DNA from 3 places in the Cellvibrio sp. BR genome. Region 3 is predicted to be linked to each of the others. Evidence: predicted binding sites of a transcription regulator. Region 3 holds the regulator's gene; each other region holds the start of a gene.
The links. Region 3 encodes sigma-54, which starts transcription at its own class of promoters, with help from an activator protein. Its sites were predicted from a motif close to TGGCACANNNNTTGCNNT; they were not measured.
Positions count from the first base shown of each region.

Region 1: a site for sigma-54 is predicted at 2,232-2,249, ahead of O59_RS05580 (flagellar brake protein). Genes of this name have one in related genera too.
Region 2: a site for sigma-54 is predicted at 1,714-1,731, ahead of atzF (allophanate hydrolase). Genes of this name have one in related genera too.

Region 1 is NZ_JH668201.1:79,453-83,936, reverse strand. Features, by position in the region: gene ald (alanine dehydrogenase) at 1-444, opposite strand, end outside; gene O59_RS21810 (hypothetical protein) at 509-1,111, shown strand; gene ttcA (tRNA 2-thiocytidine(32) synthetase TtcA) at 1,136-2,032, opposite strand; gene O59_RS05580 (flagellar brake protein) at 2,312-3,130, shown strand; gene O59_RS05575 (PAS domain-containing methyl-accepting chemotaxis protein) at 3,278-4,484, shown strand, end outside.
Region 2 is NZ_JH668203.1:501,067-505,550, forward strand. Features, by position in the region: gene O59_RS15340 (deoxyguanosinetriphosphate triphosphohydrolase) at 1-66, opposite strand, end outside; gene O59_RS15345 (Fic family protein) at 87-1,439, opposite strand; gene atzF (allophanate hydrolase) at 1,793-3,598, shown strand; gene uca (urea carboxylase) at 3,627-4,484, shown strand, end outside.
Region 3 is NZ_JH668202.1:501,871-506,354, reverse strand. Features, by position in the region: gene rapZ (RNase adapter RapZ) at 1-123, opposite strand, end outside; gene ptsN (PTS IIA-like nitrogen regulatory protein PtsN) at 136-585, opposite strand; gene hpf (ribosome hibernation-promoting factor, HPF/YfiA family) at 662-952, opposite strand; gene O59_RS12505 (RNA polymerase factor sigma-54) at 1,057-2,709, opposite strand; gene lptB (LPS export ABC transporter ATP-binding protein) at 2,877-3,602, opposite strand; gene lptA (lipopolysaccharide transport periplasmic protein LptA) at 3,608-4,165, opposite strand; gene lptC (LPS export ABC transporter periplasmic protein LptC) at 4,152-4,484, opposite strand, start outside.

The sequences.
Region 1 (4,484 bases), on a different contig from region 3:
ATGATGCGCGCCCGCTTGCACTGCAACCCGTCCGGCGATTTCAGACATAGGGGCAAGCAGCGGCAAACGCCCCTGTTGATCACTCAATGTTTCGTAGGCGAGGCAGGTGGCACCCGAGGCGAGCAAAGCCTCGGTCAGCGGCCGACTCGCCGCCAAATGTAAATAAGTGAATAGGATATGGGCAGGTCGCAGCAGTGCGTACTCTTCTGGCTGCGGTTCTTTGACTTTGACGACAAGAGTGGCTGTGGCATAAACCTCGGCGAGAGTGCCCACAATCAGTGCACCTGCCGCGCGATACTGCTCATCACTAAATCCGGCAGCGGCACCTGCCCCTGTCATGACTACTAGCCGATGACCACGGCGTACCAATTCAGCAACTCCGGCGGGGGTGAGCGCAACACGGTTTTCGCCAGATTTAATCTCTTTGGGTATACCTATTTGCATAACTACCTCCGTATTTATAAATGGGAGTATAGCTAAGGGCGCAGCAGGCAAAGTGGCTCGACTTATGCTTCAATTAGAATGTAGTAGTTTTTTGACGCCAAGTTGTGATCAGCGCAGTTTTGCCGCGCGTAGTGATGACAAAATAGGGCGTAACGAGGTAGTTATGGGCATATGTGCCAGTGATTTACAGCAATGGATTATCAAACCCTGCCTGGAAGCCTTGGGCGATTATTCCCCCTTCGCCGAGCAGTTACTGCTGGCTACGGCAGCTCAGGAATCACAACTGGGGCTGCACTGTTACAGCGAGCAATATCAAGGGCTGGGGCTCTATCGAATAACCAGAAATAAACACCGCGAGTTGTGGGACCGCTATCTCATCCAGTTTCCCGACCTCGCCTCGCGCCAGCGCGGTTTAGCAAGCCAGCAGCAGTTTTTACTCGACCCCGAACGCGAATTGGTTACCAACCTGAGTTACAGCACTGGCATAGCATGGATGATCTACCGCCGCGCCCATATCGACTGCAATAACTTCCCCGACCTGCCGACCCTCGCCCAACTTTGGGCTGCGCATTTTGATAATGGCACCGGTGCCGTAAGAAATACCGACGGGTTTATCCAGTCCTATAACAAGTTGATCACACCTTATTTACACCGTCAGGTCGCCTAATCCAGACGACCTTATTCTGCTGACCTAGCGAATATCCAACACATCCACGTATTGCACTGCATCTTCTATGCGACCAGGAGCGCTAATGGCGCAGCTGTCGTCATCTTCCTCGGCAGTGTGCTTGTTGGTTTCCAGATTGATGAAATCAAACAGGTTCAAATCAGCCAGCTGCGAGGGCTGTACATTGCGGATGGCGGTAAAAATGGTTTCGGTGCGGCCGGGGAATTGACGCTCCCACTGCACCAGCATGTCTTTAACCACCTGACGCTGCAGGTTTTCCTGCGACCCGCAGAGGTTGCAGGGAATAATCGGGAAGCCCTTCAACTCCGCAAAATGCGCAATATCCTCTTCCGAACAATAGGCCAAGGGGCGAATGACGATGTTGCGCTTATCGTCCGAAAGCAGCTTGGGTGGCATGGCTTTTAACTTGCCGCCAAAGAACATATTCAAAAACAGGGTTTCGATAATATCGTCGCGATGATGGCCCAAAGCGATTTTGGTCGCACCGATTTCATCGGCAAAACCATACAGCGTACCGCGGCGCAAACGGGAGCAAAGACCGCAGGTGGTTTTACCTTCGGGCACGACTTCTTTTACGATGCTGTAGGTGTCGCGCTCGATGATGTGATAAGGCACACCCAGCTCTGCCAAATACTGCGGCAGGATATGCTCGGGGAAACCGGGCTGCTTTTGGTCCATATTCACCGCCACTATTTCAAACGAAATGGGCGCGGTTTTTTGCAGGCTCAATAAGATATCGAGCATGGTGTAAGAGTCCTTACCGCCGGAGAGGCACACCATCACCTTATCGCCGTCTTCAATCATGCTGTAGTCAACAATGGCCGAGCCGGTCAAACGGCGCAGGCGCTTTTGCAGCTTGTTAAATTCCAGACGATCTTTGCGTTCGTGTAACTCTTTCATGGACTCAGCACTCATGGGGCATTAAAAACAGGGCGTTAAGACAGGGCTCGGCTCGCGCCGGGCAGCGGCGCGCATTGTACGGATTTTACCCGCAAGTTGAAATCAATGACCGCCCGGAGGCAAAGCTTTGCCGGTATCAATTGATTATTTTGTCGTCAACCATAAAAGCACCCCGCGCCACGACTGGCCTCCAAGCGAGTGGCACAGCGCTTGCTCTAGGCAGATAAACACCCTCGGCTGTCAAAACCAGGGGTGACTTGTTGCCGCGAGGGGTTTCGAATGTCGTTTCTCGATAAATTATTTAAAAAAGGTCAACTCAAAGGCGCTGCCGACAGTGTTCAGAGTGAAGCCGCAACCAGCACGCCAGTGCCGGACGAATATCAAGCATTGTGGGAACTCAAAAAACAACGGCAGTTGCTGGAAGTAAAAATTACCGGCACTAGCCGCAGCTACCAAAGCATGATTATGGCCATCGACCTGGAGCGCGGCCTGCTCTGGCTGGATGACCTGTTTCCGCAACAACTGATATTGGATGCGGGCGACGAGCTGTGTATTCGCCACCATCGCAACACGGAAGAACTGGTGATTCGCGCGCCGATTGTGGCGCTAGGCTCCAGCTATGGCACCTCGGGTATCGCTATCGAATTACCCAATTTTGCCTACTATCAACCGCGCCGCCGCTTTCCGCGCTACACCATTGGCCATCAATCACCTTTGTCGGTAAAAATTCGCCCAATCGGCCAGGAACCCAGCTTTGGCACCCTGCAAGACATTTCCGTGGGTGGTATGCGCCTGATGGTAGCGGGCAACCTCTTGCCTTACCTGCGCCATGGGGCGGTGATGCCGCTGTGTGAAGTCAACCTGAGTGAAGAGTTACAAATTCGCTGCCGTGCCCGGATTTGCGCTTTCCGTATGGGCCGCAGCCCTTATCGCCACACCCAGATCAGCATTGAGTTTATCGACCTGGAGGAGGACAAGCGCACGGCGCTGGGGCGATTTCTGCGCGAGCAACAATTCAATACCAGCCTGGAACTCGGCGCCCTACAACAGCATCGCCCGCAAACCAGTAGAGCCAACGGACGCGCCTACGCCGCCTGATAACAACATTTAAAACTACAGCAACGAATGCGAAACATATTCGCACTAGAGATTCGTTATTTTTGAACTAGGCTTGAATGACCGATTGTATTTATTTGAATTAAATCACATTTCGGGATTTTCATCGGCGTAACTCAGGATCTACACATGCGCAACAATGGCCACACCACCGGCAGAGAAGTACACCTTTCCAATAAGGATGAAATAGTTTCCTCGTCCAACCTGCGCGGCGATATCGAATTTTGTAACGACACCTTCTGTCGTATTTCTGGCTACAGCCACGACGAACTTATCAATCAGCCCCATAATATTTTGCGTCATCCACAAATGCCACCCGCCGCGTTTGCCATGCTCTGGGAAACGCTAAAAGCCGGCAAACCCTGGATGGGCATAGTGAAAAATCGCTGTAAAAATGGCGACCACTATTGGGTGGATGCCTACATCACCCCGCTGCGCCAAAATGGCCAAATTTATGGTTACGAGTCGGTGCGGGCCAAAGCCGAACCCCACTTGATCAAACGCGCTGAAGCCGTTTATGCACGTATCAATCAAGGCAAGGCCCCCTACTCTGCTGCTGAAAAATACTGGAGTCTTTATGGCAACAGCGTGGCAATCACTCTTGTCAGCTGGATTCTGTTACTCATCACCAGCGGCCTGCTGGGCTCCTTATCAACCACCAACGCTATTGTCAGCTTGATTGTGGCCGCTGTTGTGGGTGGAACCGCGCAAGTGATGCAACAGGGGCGCATTGCCCAGGCACTGCAAGAGGCGCGCGCTACCATTAACGACCCTTTTGCCGCCTATATTTACACCGGCCGCTGCGATGCCATGGGTGAAATTGAATTGGCACAGCACGCCATTAAATCGCGCCTGCGCACGGCTCTTGGCCGCTTTGCGGAATCCGCGAAAGAGCTTCAACACAAAGCGGGAGCAGCGCACCATCACGCCAGCAAAACCTATGAAGGCATGACCGCGCAACAACGTGAAACGGCAGGTGTTGCCACCGCCATGCAGCAGATGGCGCAAGCGGTACAGGAAGTGGCGAGCGGCGCCAACCAAACTTCTATCGCCACAGGCACCGCCATTGGTGAAGTGGAAAAAGGCAATAAGGTGATTGAGGGTGCGCGCCTGGCGATTGATGATTTATCAAAAACAGTGGGCAATCTCGGCAATGTCTTAAACAAACTAAGTGAGGACAGCAGCAAAATTGCCAGCGTAGTGGATGTGATTCGCGGCATCGCCGAACAGACCAACCTGCTCGCCCTGAATGCGGCCATTGAAGCGGCCCGTGCCGGTGAACAGGGGCGCGGTTTTGCGGTAGTGGCCGATGAAGTGCGGTCGCTGGCACAGCGCA
Region 2 (4,484 bases), on a different contig from region 3:
CTCGTGTTTGGCAATACGCTGCCCCAAGCGATCTGCGCAGAGCAATTGGTTCCAGTTCATGGTCATACAGAAATCCCTAACAGTTTTTAAGATATCCAGTTTTTTTGGATTTCTTGTTTATCACGCAATGAATAGATCCACTCTTTGCCGTCTTTGTGTTTATCAAAAAGATTTAGTTCGACCAAACCATTTAAAACAGTGGCGGCGGTGTTGTAAGAGCAGTGTAATTTTTCTTCTACATATCGTGCTGTAAAAATGGTATTCGGGCTGCTTTTTGCAACTTGAAAAACAATTCTCTGTTTCCCACTGAGTTTTCCATAAACACCGCTGTTAAATAACCATGTATCAAATGACTCAATACTTTCAACGGTTTTTTGGCAGTGATTTTTGAACGCAGCAACCGCACGCATAATCACCGAACATTGATAATCAATGAAATAGGTCATATCCATCTCATCCGTTTCGGTATACAAATAGGATTTCCCGTATTGTGTAGCCGCTTCTTTTAATAGATTACTAATCGATATATAGCGGAAGGCACCATAATCTTTTTTAAACATAAACCAGTAAAACAATGCCCGCGCAACCCTGCCATTACCGTCATTAAATGGATGTTCGTATCCTATTGCAAAATGGATGCAAATCGCTTTTACCAAGGAATGAATATAGCTTTGACTTTCGATATCGTCATGATCTGTATTCACCCAATTACATAATGACTGCAAGCGCTCATCAAGCCCAGTAGCTGGTGGCGGCTGATGAACTATATTTCCATCACTATCCTCGACAACCACATTATCCGTCAGGCGAAAAATTCCCGGTGTGTATTTCCCGTCATCTATACCGCCAACGCCAATTGCATGAAGCTCTTTTATTAAATCAGCCGTGAGCGGAAGCAGTCGTTTATCCCATACAAAATGCATCATTTTAAAATTGCCAATAATCATGCGCTCATCCATGCTGCGCGGCTCACGCTTACGCTTGATCATCTCTTTCGCAACCAAGGTCGTTGTAGCCGCGCCTTCTAGCTGGCTGCTACTTATCGCCTCGTCTTCAATCAGATCCTCTAGCATGTAAGCGATATTCAGCCCTTCGCCTACTTTTTTGTTAGCCCACTCTAATGCGGCGCTAGTAGTGGACTGATCGACGATTGTCGCAGTCTTCTGCATTAAATTAGTGGTTATATAGGTGCCCTTGCGCTTAGGGTCGACCTGACCGAATAATGACTGTTTTGCATGGGCGCGCGCTTCTTTGGTAAAAAACCAAGCAATATCAACAGATAGATCTTTTGGTACACGATGACGAAATTCATCGTAAGGTAAATACCGCCCTCGCGCATCAACAGGAGCAGCAAAAGGAATGTACGGAGGCAACTGGTCAGAAGAGAGGCTTGCCCATGGGTTCGCTAGCTCGGCTTTGACTGGAGGACGCTTAATCATCTCAATTCATCTCAAAAACCAACAATATTGAGATAAACTATAGTTTAGTCAGCTTGATATCTCAATATTTATAAAATTTGAGATATAGAAAGAAGGCTAAATCGCACCAATTTAGCCCCCCAACAAAAATCCCACGCACAACTTAAGCGCATAAAACCCTTCGTAAAAACCGCCTCAAAGCGCCCCATTCCATCCCCTTATAAAATTCATAACCAATTGAATAAAAAGACTTTTATTATTTTTAAATAGTAAATTTAGGACGCCGATTTTAGGCTGGCACAGTTTCTGCAAAACCAACTGAAAAGCAATCTTGTATCCAAGATTGTATTTCAGATTTGAACGCAGGAACCATAATGACGCTGTTGCAAAATAACGAGACCACTGGCTGGACAATTACTGAATGGCTCAACGCCTATCGCAGCGAAGGTTTGCAGGCGCGCGATGCGCTGCTGAACCTTCGTGCACAACTCAAAGCCGATGACGCTGCCTGGATTTACATTGTTTCGGCCGCAGAGATTGAGGCACAGCTTAATGCGCTGGCGAGTCTTGATGATGCAACCAGCCTCCCGCTCTACGGTATCCCCTTCGCGGTTAAAGACAATATTGATGTTGCGGGCATGCCCACCACCGCAGCCTGCCCGGCGTTTACCTATATCGCCGAAGCCGATGCCACCTCTGTTGCACGCTTGAAACAAGCGGGGGCGATTGTGCTGGGCAAAACCAATCTGGATCAATTTGCGACGGGTTTGGTAGGCACGCGCTCACCTTATGGCGCCGTACCTAATTCATTTAATGCAGATTATGTGTCCGGCGGTTCCAGCTCCGGCTCAGCCACTACTGTTGCGCGCGGATTAGTACCTTTTAGTTTGGGCACCGATACCGCAGGCTCCGGCCGTGTGCCAGCGGGCTTTAACAATATCGTGGGCTTAAAACCAACCAAAGGGCGCTTCAGTACCAGCGGTGTTGTGCCCGCCTGTCGCAGTTTAGATTGCGTTTCGATTTTTTCACTCACCGTGGACGATGCAGAAACTGTTGCCAAGGTGATGGAAGGGTTTGACGCAACCGATGGTTATTCGCGCATTAACCACAGCACACCCATTTATTTTTCCGCCAAACCGCGTTTTGGTATTCCCGCATCACCCAATTGGTTTGGCGATACGCACGCCGAAGCGGCGTGGCTGGAAACACTGGAAAATATTTCAGCGCTGGGTGCGGAATTAATCACCATCGATTTCACGCCCATGTTCAACCTCGCGCAATTATTGTATGGCGGCCCCTGGGTTGCTGAGCGTCACGCCGCGATTAAGGATTTTATGCAAGACCACGCCGCCGATATGAATGATGTGGTGCGTGGCATTATTGAAAAAGCGGTGAATTTTTCTGCAACCGAAGCGTACCGCGCTGAATATCAACGCGCTGACCTTGCACGTGAAATTCAAAATTTAATGAACGGTGTGGATGCGCTGCTAGTGCCAACATCGCCACGCCACCCAACACTCAATGAGGTAGCGGCTGACCCAGTAACGGTTAACAGCCAACTTGGTACCTACACCAATTTTGTGAATCTCGCTGACTGTTCTGCTCTCGCATTACCTGCAACGCTGCGTGCCGATGGTTTGCCCTTTGGCCTCACCTTAATTGCACCTGCATGGCAAGACGCCGCCCTCGCCGCTTTCGGAAAAAAATGGCACAGCAGTGTGAATTTAAAACTCGGCGCGACACAACAACCAACACCTGCACCACAAACAAACACCAATCCACCTGCTGGTTATGTGCGCCTCGCCGTTGTGGGCGCGCACCTCACCGGCATGCCACTCAATGTGCAATTGCAAGAACGCAAAGCACTGTTTGTTGAAAGCACTTACACCGCCAGCAATTACCGTTTATTCGCGCTGCCCAATACCACACCGCCCAAACCTGGATTAATTCGCACTGAATCAACCGGTGCAGAAATTATTGTGGAGCTGTGGGATGTACCGCTACAGCACTTCGGCAGTTTTGTTGCACTGATTCCCGCACCACTCGGTATAGGCACATTGAGTTTGCACGATGGCCGTGAAGTAAAAGGTTTCATTTGTGAAGGCGCCGCCGTAAATGGCGCAACGGATATTACGCATTTGGGTGGATGGCGGGCTTATATCAAGTCGCTGCAGAAATAAAAAACAGAATTAACGCCGGAGAAGAATCATGTTGAAGACCGTACTTATCGCTAACCGTGGAGAAATCGCGGTACGCATTGCCAAAACGCTGAAAAAAATGGGCATCGAATCGGTTGCTGTTTATTCCGATGCAGACCGCAACTCCGCGCACGTCACTGCCTGCGATAAAGCGATATGCCTTGGTGGTAATACGGCGGCAGAAAGTTATTTAAAATCCGATTTAATTCTCGCTGCCGCTAAAGCAAGCGGTGCCCAGGCGATTATTCCCGGTTATGGTTTTCTCTCTGAGAATGCAAAATTTTGTGAGCAGTGCGAAGCCGAAGGCATTGCATTTTGCGGCCCTACTCCCGCACAAATTCGCGAATTTGGTTTGAAGCACACCTCGCGTGAAATTGCTGAAAAAGCCGGTGTACCTCTCACTCCCGGAACCGGTTTATTGGACTCGATTGACGAAGCGGTTGCATCTGCTGCACAACTTGGTTATCCGGTGATGTTAAAAAGCACCGCCGGTGGTGGTGGTATCGGTTTAACGCGCTGCAATAACGAAGCTGAATTAGTCGCCGCCTATGAAAGCGTAAAACGCTTGGGGCAAAACTTTTTTAGCGATAGCGGAGTATTCCTCGAACGCTTCGTGGATAACGCCCGTCACGTAGAAGTGCAAATTTTTGGTGATGGTAACGGCAATGTACTTGCACTGGGCGAGCGCGATTGCTCATTGCAACGCCGCAACCAAAAAGTGGTTGAAGAAACTCCTGCACCCAATTTACCTGCTGCCACGCGCGATAAATTATTGGCCGCGTCCAAAAGCTTGGGCGAGGCTGTTAACTACCGCTCTGCAGGTACCATTGAATATATTTACGACGCGGCGCGCGATGCGTTTTACTTT
Region 3 (4,484 bases):
AACCAGCGCGGGTAGCAGGCTGACTGGTAGATTGTCGATGCAGTTAAAGCCCACATCTTCAAGGACATGCAGGGCGGTACTTTTTCCTGAGCCTGAAAGCCCGCTTACAATCACGAGGTGCATGGTATTGACCTGCTAAGGCGCTATAGCGACCTGATAAAGTGCGGCATCGCTATCGGCAGCACGCAAACGCTGGCGATAGTCAGCATTATTCAGCGCCCCAGCCAGAGCGGCCAGTGTTTGTAGGTGCTCATCATGAGCATCTTCGGGCACTAACATGGCGAAGAGAATGTCCACAGGCTGGGAATCTATGGCATCAAAGTCAATCGGGTCAGCCAATGTCAGGAGTGCACCGATTGTGCCGCTGCAGTTTTCAACCCTGCAATGCGGAATGGCAATGCCGTGCCCTATACCGGTTGAGCCAAGTCGCTCGCGACCAATCAAACGGCGAAATAACTCATCGGCATCAATGCCAGGAACATCCTGTGCGATGGCGTTGGCCAGTAGTTCCAGAGCACGTTTTTTGCTGCCGCCTTCAACGGCACACAAGGTTCGGCCGGGGCTAATAAGATTTTGAATTTGCATGGTAGGAGGTGATTACCAGGAATCTCTCAATTGTTGAGGCAGTGAGCGGAGATGATCTCGCTGCCTCCAGGGTGGGTTAGCGATGACTGCGCATCTTTTCTTTGTGCTTAATTAATTGGCGATCCAGCTTATCGGCCAATGAATCAATTGCTGCGTACAGATCTTCGTGAGTGGCATCCGCAAACAAATCTTTGCCGCTGACATGGATGGTTGCTTCTGCTTTTTGAATCAACTTATCGACGGAGAGGATGACGTGAGTACTGGTAATGCGATCGTGGTGGTGGCTCAGGCGCTCAATTTTGCTGCTGACATAGTCTTTCAGCGAATCGGTAACTTCCAAATGATGACCACTGATGTTTATTTGCATAGATACTTCCTCTCGATAGAAACAAAATGGTTGTGATCAGCACAACCTAACAGCTCGTCCGTGATTTTCTTCCGAATTTCGTATTTATAACCGATTAATGATAATTAAATGGTTTTGCGCTCATTAGAGGGTGGAATATTCAGCGACTCGCGATATTTTGCAATGGTACGACGCGCTACCTGAATTCCCTGTTCCGCGAGCAGGTCGGTGATTTTGCTGTCGCTCAACGGTTTTTTGGGGTTTTCCGCACTCACCAACTTTTTAATAATTGCGCGAATCGCTGTTGAAGAGCACTCGCCGCCGCTATCGGTACTAACATGGCTGGAGAAAAAGTATTTCAGTTCGAAGATACCCTGCGGTGTGTGCATATATTTCTGCGTGGTTACCCGCGAAATAGTGGATTCATGCATCTCAACAATTTCAGCAATATCGTGCAGCACCAGCGGCTTCATAGCCTCGGGGCCGTAATCGAGAAACCCGCGTTGTTTTTCCACAATACAACTGGCTACTTTAAGCAGAGTCTCATTGCGGCTCTGTAAACTTTTCAGGAACCAGCGGGCTTCTTGCAAATTATCCTTGAGAAATGTGTTGTCGCTGCTCGAGTCCGCGCGCTTTACCATGGAGGCATAATTGGAATTGATACGCAGGCGCGGTGCAATTTCCGGGTTTAATTCAACAATCCAGCGGCCATCGCGCTTTTCAACGAACACATCCGGTACTACATATTCCGTGTCACCACTGGCAATAATATCGCCTGGGCGAGGGTTTAGGCTTTGGATCAGGGTGATGGCCTGGCTCAACTCGGCCTCTTTCAGTTTGGTGCGGCGCATTAACTGACGGTAGTCGCGACTACCCAATATAGGCAAGTAAAGTTTGGCGATTAATTTTGCCGAATCCAAAAAGGGTGTTTTGGGGTCAAACTGTTGTAACTGCACCAATAAACATTCAGATAAGTTTTGGCTGCACACACCGCAGGGATCAAACTGCTGCAGCCGGTGTTGAACTGCAACAACTTCATCCAGTTCCAGCTCTTCAAAATCGCCACGCATTCCTTCGAATATTTCTTCAATGGTAATAGACAGCATGCCGCTGGGTTCAACCGCGTCGATAATTGCCATCGCCAACACCCGGTCGCGATCTGACATGGGCGTTAAATTGAGTTGCCACATCAAATGATCATAGAGTGAGTCGGTAACAGCGCGACGGCTTTCAAAATCATTGTCTTCATTATCGTAGTTGCTGGAGCTGCCGGTTGATGAAGTTTGGTAAACATCGTCCCAGCTGGTATCTACCGGTAAATCGCTGGGAATCGAGTCGCTCCAGTCACCGCTGTCGGCGCTGAAACTATCGCCTTCACCATAGACATCGCTATCACCAAAGGATTCCCCATCGCTAAAGCTTTCACCCTCGCCAAAACTTTCAGATTCGCCGTAGCCTGGTTCGTTGAAGTTATCAGCGGTTGATGACGAGAAATTGTCGCTGGCATTGAAGTCGGCGCTATTGTCGGTGCCGGATTCTGCAGCAATTTCCTGCTGGCGGGTGTAATCAATCTTATCGTCCGCGCTGCCTTCGTAATCGCTGCCGGTAGTTGCTGAGTCAAAACCTTCCTCAACTTCCAGCATGGGATTGGATTCGAGCGCTTCCTGGATTTCCTGTTGAAGATCCAGCGTGGAGAGCTGCAAAAGACGTATCGCCTGTTGCAGTTGGGGAGTCATTGTCAGCTGTTGGCCGAGTTTAAGCTGGAGAGATTGTTTCATTGTTGTAGCAACAAACCCTTATTTAACGCGGGATGGAAAACATCTGTTAGGTGGAGTTTAGTCAGGGTTTGCGCTTCAAGCAACATACTTAAGCAAGCTTTATGCCTAGTAGCCAAATAATATTACTTGTCAAGTTGTTTGTCGGGTGGTTAAAGCGTTTGTTGAACTCACAGGCGAAAGTGTTCGCCCAGATAGACTTCGCGGACTTTGCTGTTACTCAACACTGTATCGGCATCACCTTCGGCAATAATGTGTCCTTCGCTTACGATATAGGCAGTCTCGCAGATGTCCAAGGTCTCTCGTACATTATGGTCGGTAATAAGAACGCCAATCCCGCGATCTTTGAGGTGACGGACTATTTCTTTGATGTCGTTAACCGAAATCGGGTCAACACCCGCAAAGGGTTCATCGAGCAGGATAAATTTAGGGTCCGTCGCCAGTGCGCGGGCGATTTCTACCCGGCGCCGCTCACCACCTGAGAGTGCCATGCCAAGGCTGTCACGAATATGGGTGATGTGAAATTCGTTCAGCAGTGCTTCCAGTTTCTCTGCGCGTGCTTCCCGATTCAGGTCTTTGCGAGTCTCAAGGATCGCCATAATATTATCGGCGACGGTAAGTTTGCGGAAAATGGATGCTTCTTGTGGCAAATAACCAATACCGGCACGTGCGCGTCCATGAATTGGCAGTTGGGTGATATCGCGATCATCAATTAATACGTTGCCATTATCTGCCGGTACTAAACCGGCGATCATATAAAAGCAGGTGGTTTTTCCGGCGCCATTAGGGCCCAGGAGCCCAACAATATGGCCGCTCTCTACTGTGATAGAGACATCGATAACCACTTTACGTTTTTTGTAGCTCTTGGCGAGGTGTCGCGCGTGCAAACTAGGCATAGGAATCAGTTGCTATTGGCTGTGGATGAGGGGGCCTGTAGGTCTTCTGGTTTCGCGGATTTAGGGGGAATGACTATCTCTATTCGTTGTCCTTCGCCAGTGTTGTTGCCTTCTGCCTTCATCACTTCTTTGACCAGATCGTAATCGATATGTGGGCCACTCATGACGGCACCATTTTGCTCAACGGAAGCATCTTCAATGAGTAGTAAATGCTCGTTGTTGGGGGTGTAGGTAATTTGTTTGGCGGATGCGGTGACTACCCCTTGTTCTGCTTCCGGCTGTTGCTGGAATTTCGCAGGGCTGCCAGTGGCGATCATTTTTTCCACGCCACCTTCATTGTTGGTGTGGATGATGATTGAGTCGGCATTGATAATGAGTGAGCCTTGGCGGATCTCAACCGAGCCTGTGTAAGTTGCCACCCCGTTTTTTTGATCAACGGTCAGGTTGTCAGCGGAGCCGCGGATAGTTTCATTTTTGTCGCTTGGTAACGCCCAAGCTGTCACCGAACAGCATAAGCCCGCGAGCAGGGGAAGTATTTTAAGCAGTGATTTAGCGCGGTTCATAAGCGGCCTTAACTTGGGACTTTAACTGAAGCTGACTATTGGCGAAGTCTGCTTCCATGCCTTGGGCCGACATCTGGCCTTTTGCGCTGCGCATCTTAACAGCTTTGTCGGTGCGCGCGAATTGTGTCTTTGGGAATAGGTCCAGCAGGCTGGTGGTGATACGTACAACACCATTGGAGTTGGTTTGCTGTTGAATCACGACATCATCCTGCAGCCGGATGAATTCACCATTGAGTTGGCTTTTACCTTCGCGCGCATTAACTAGCCAGGGCGCAGTAGCGTCTTTGTCGTAAAAAGCCATGGCGGGTTGTTCAAAGAG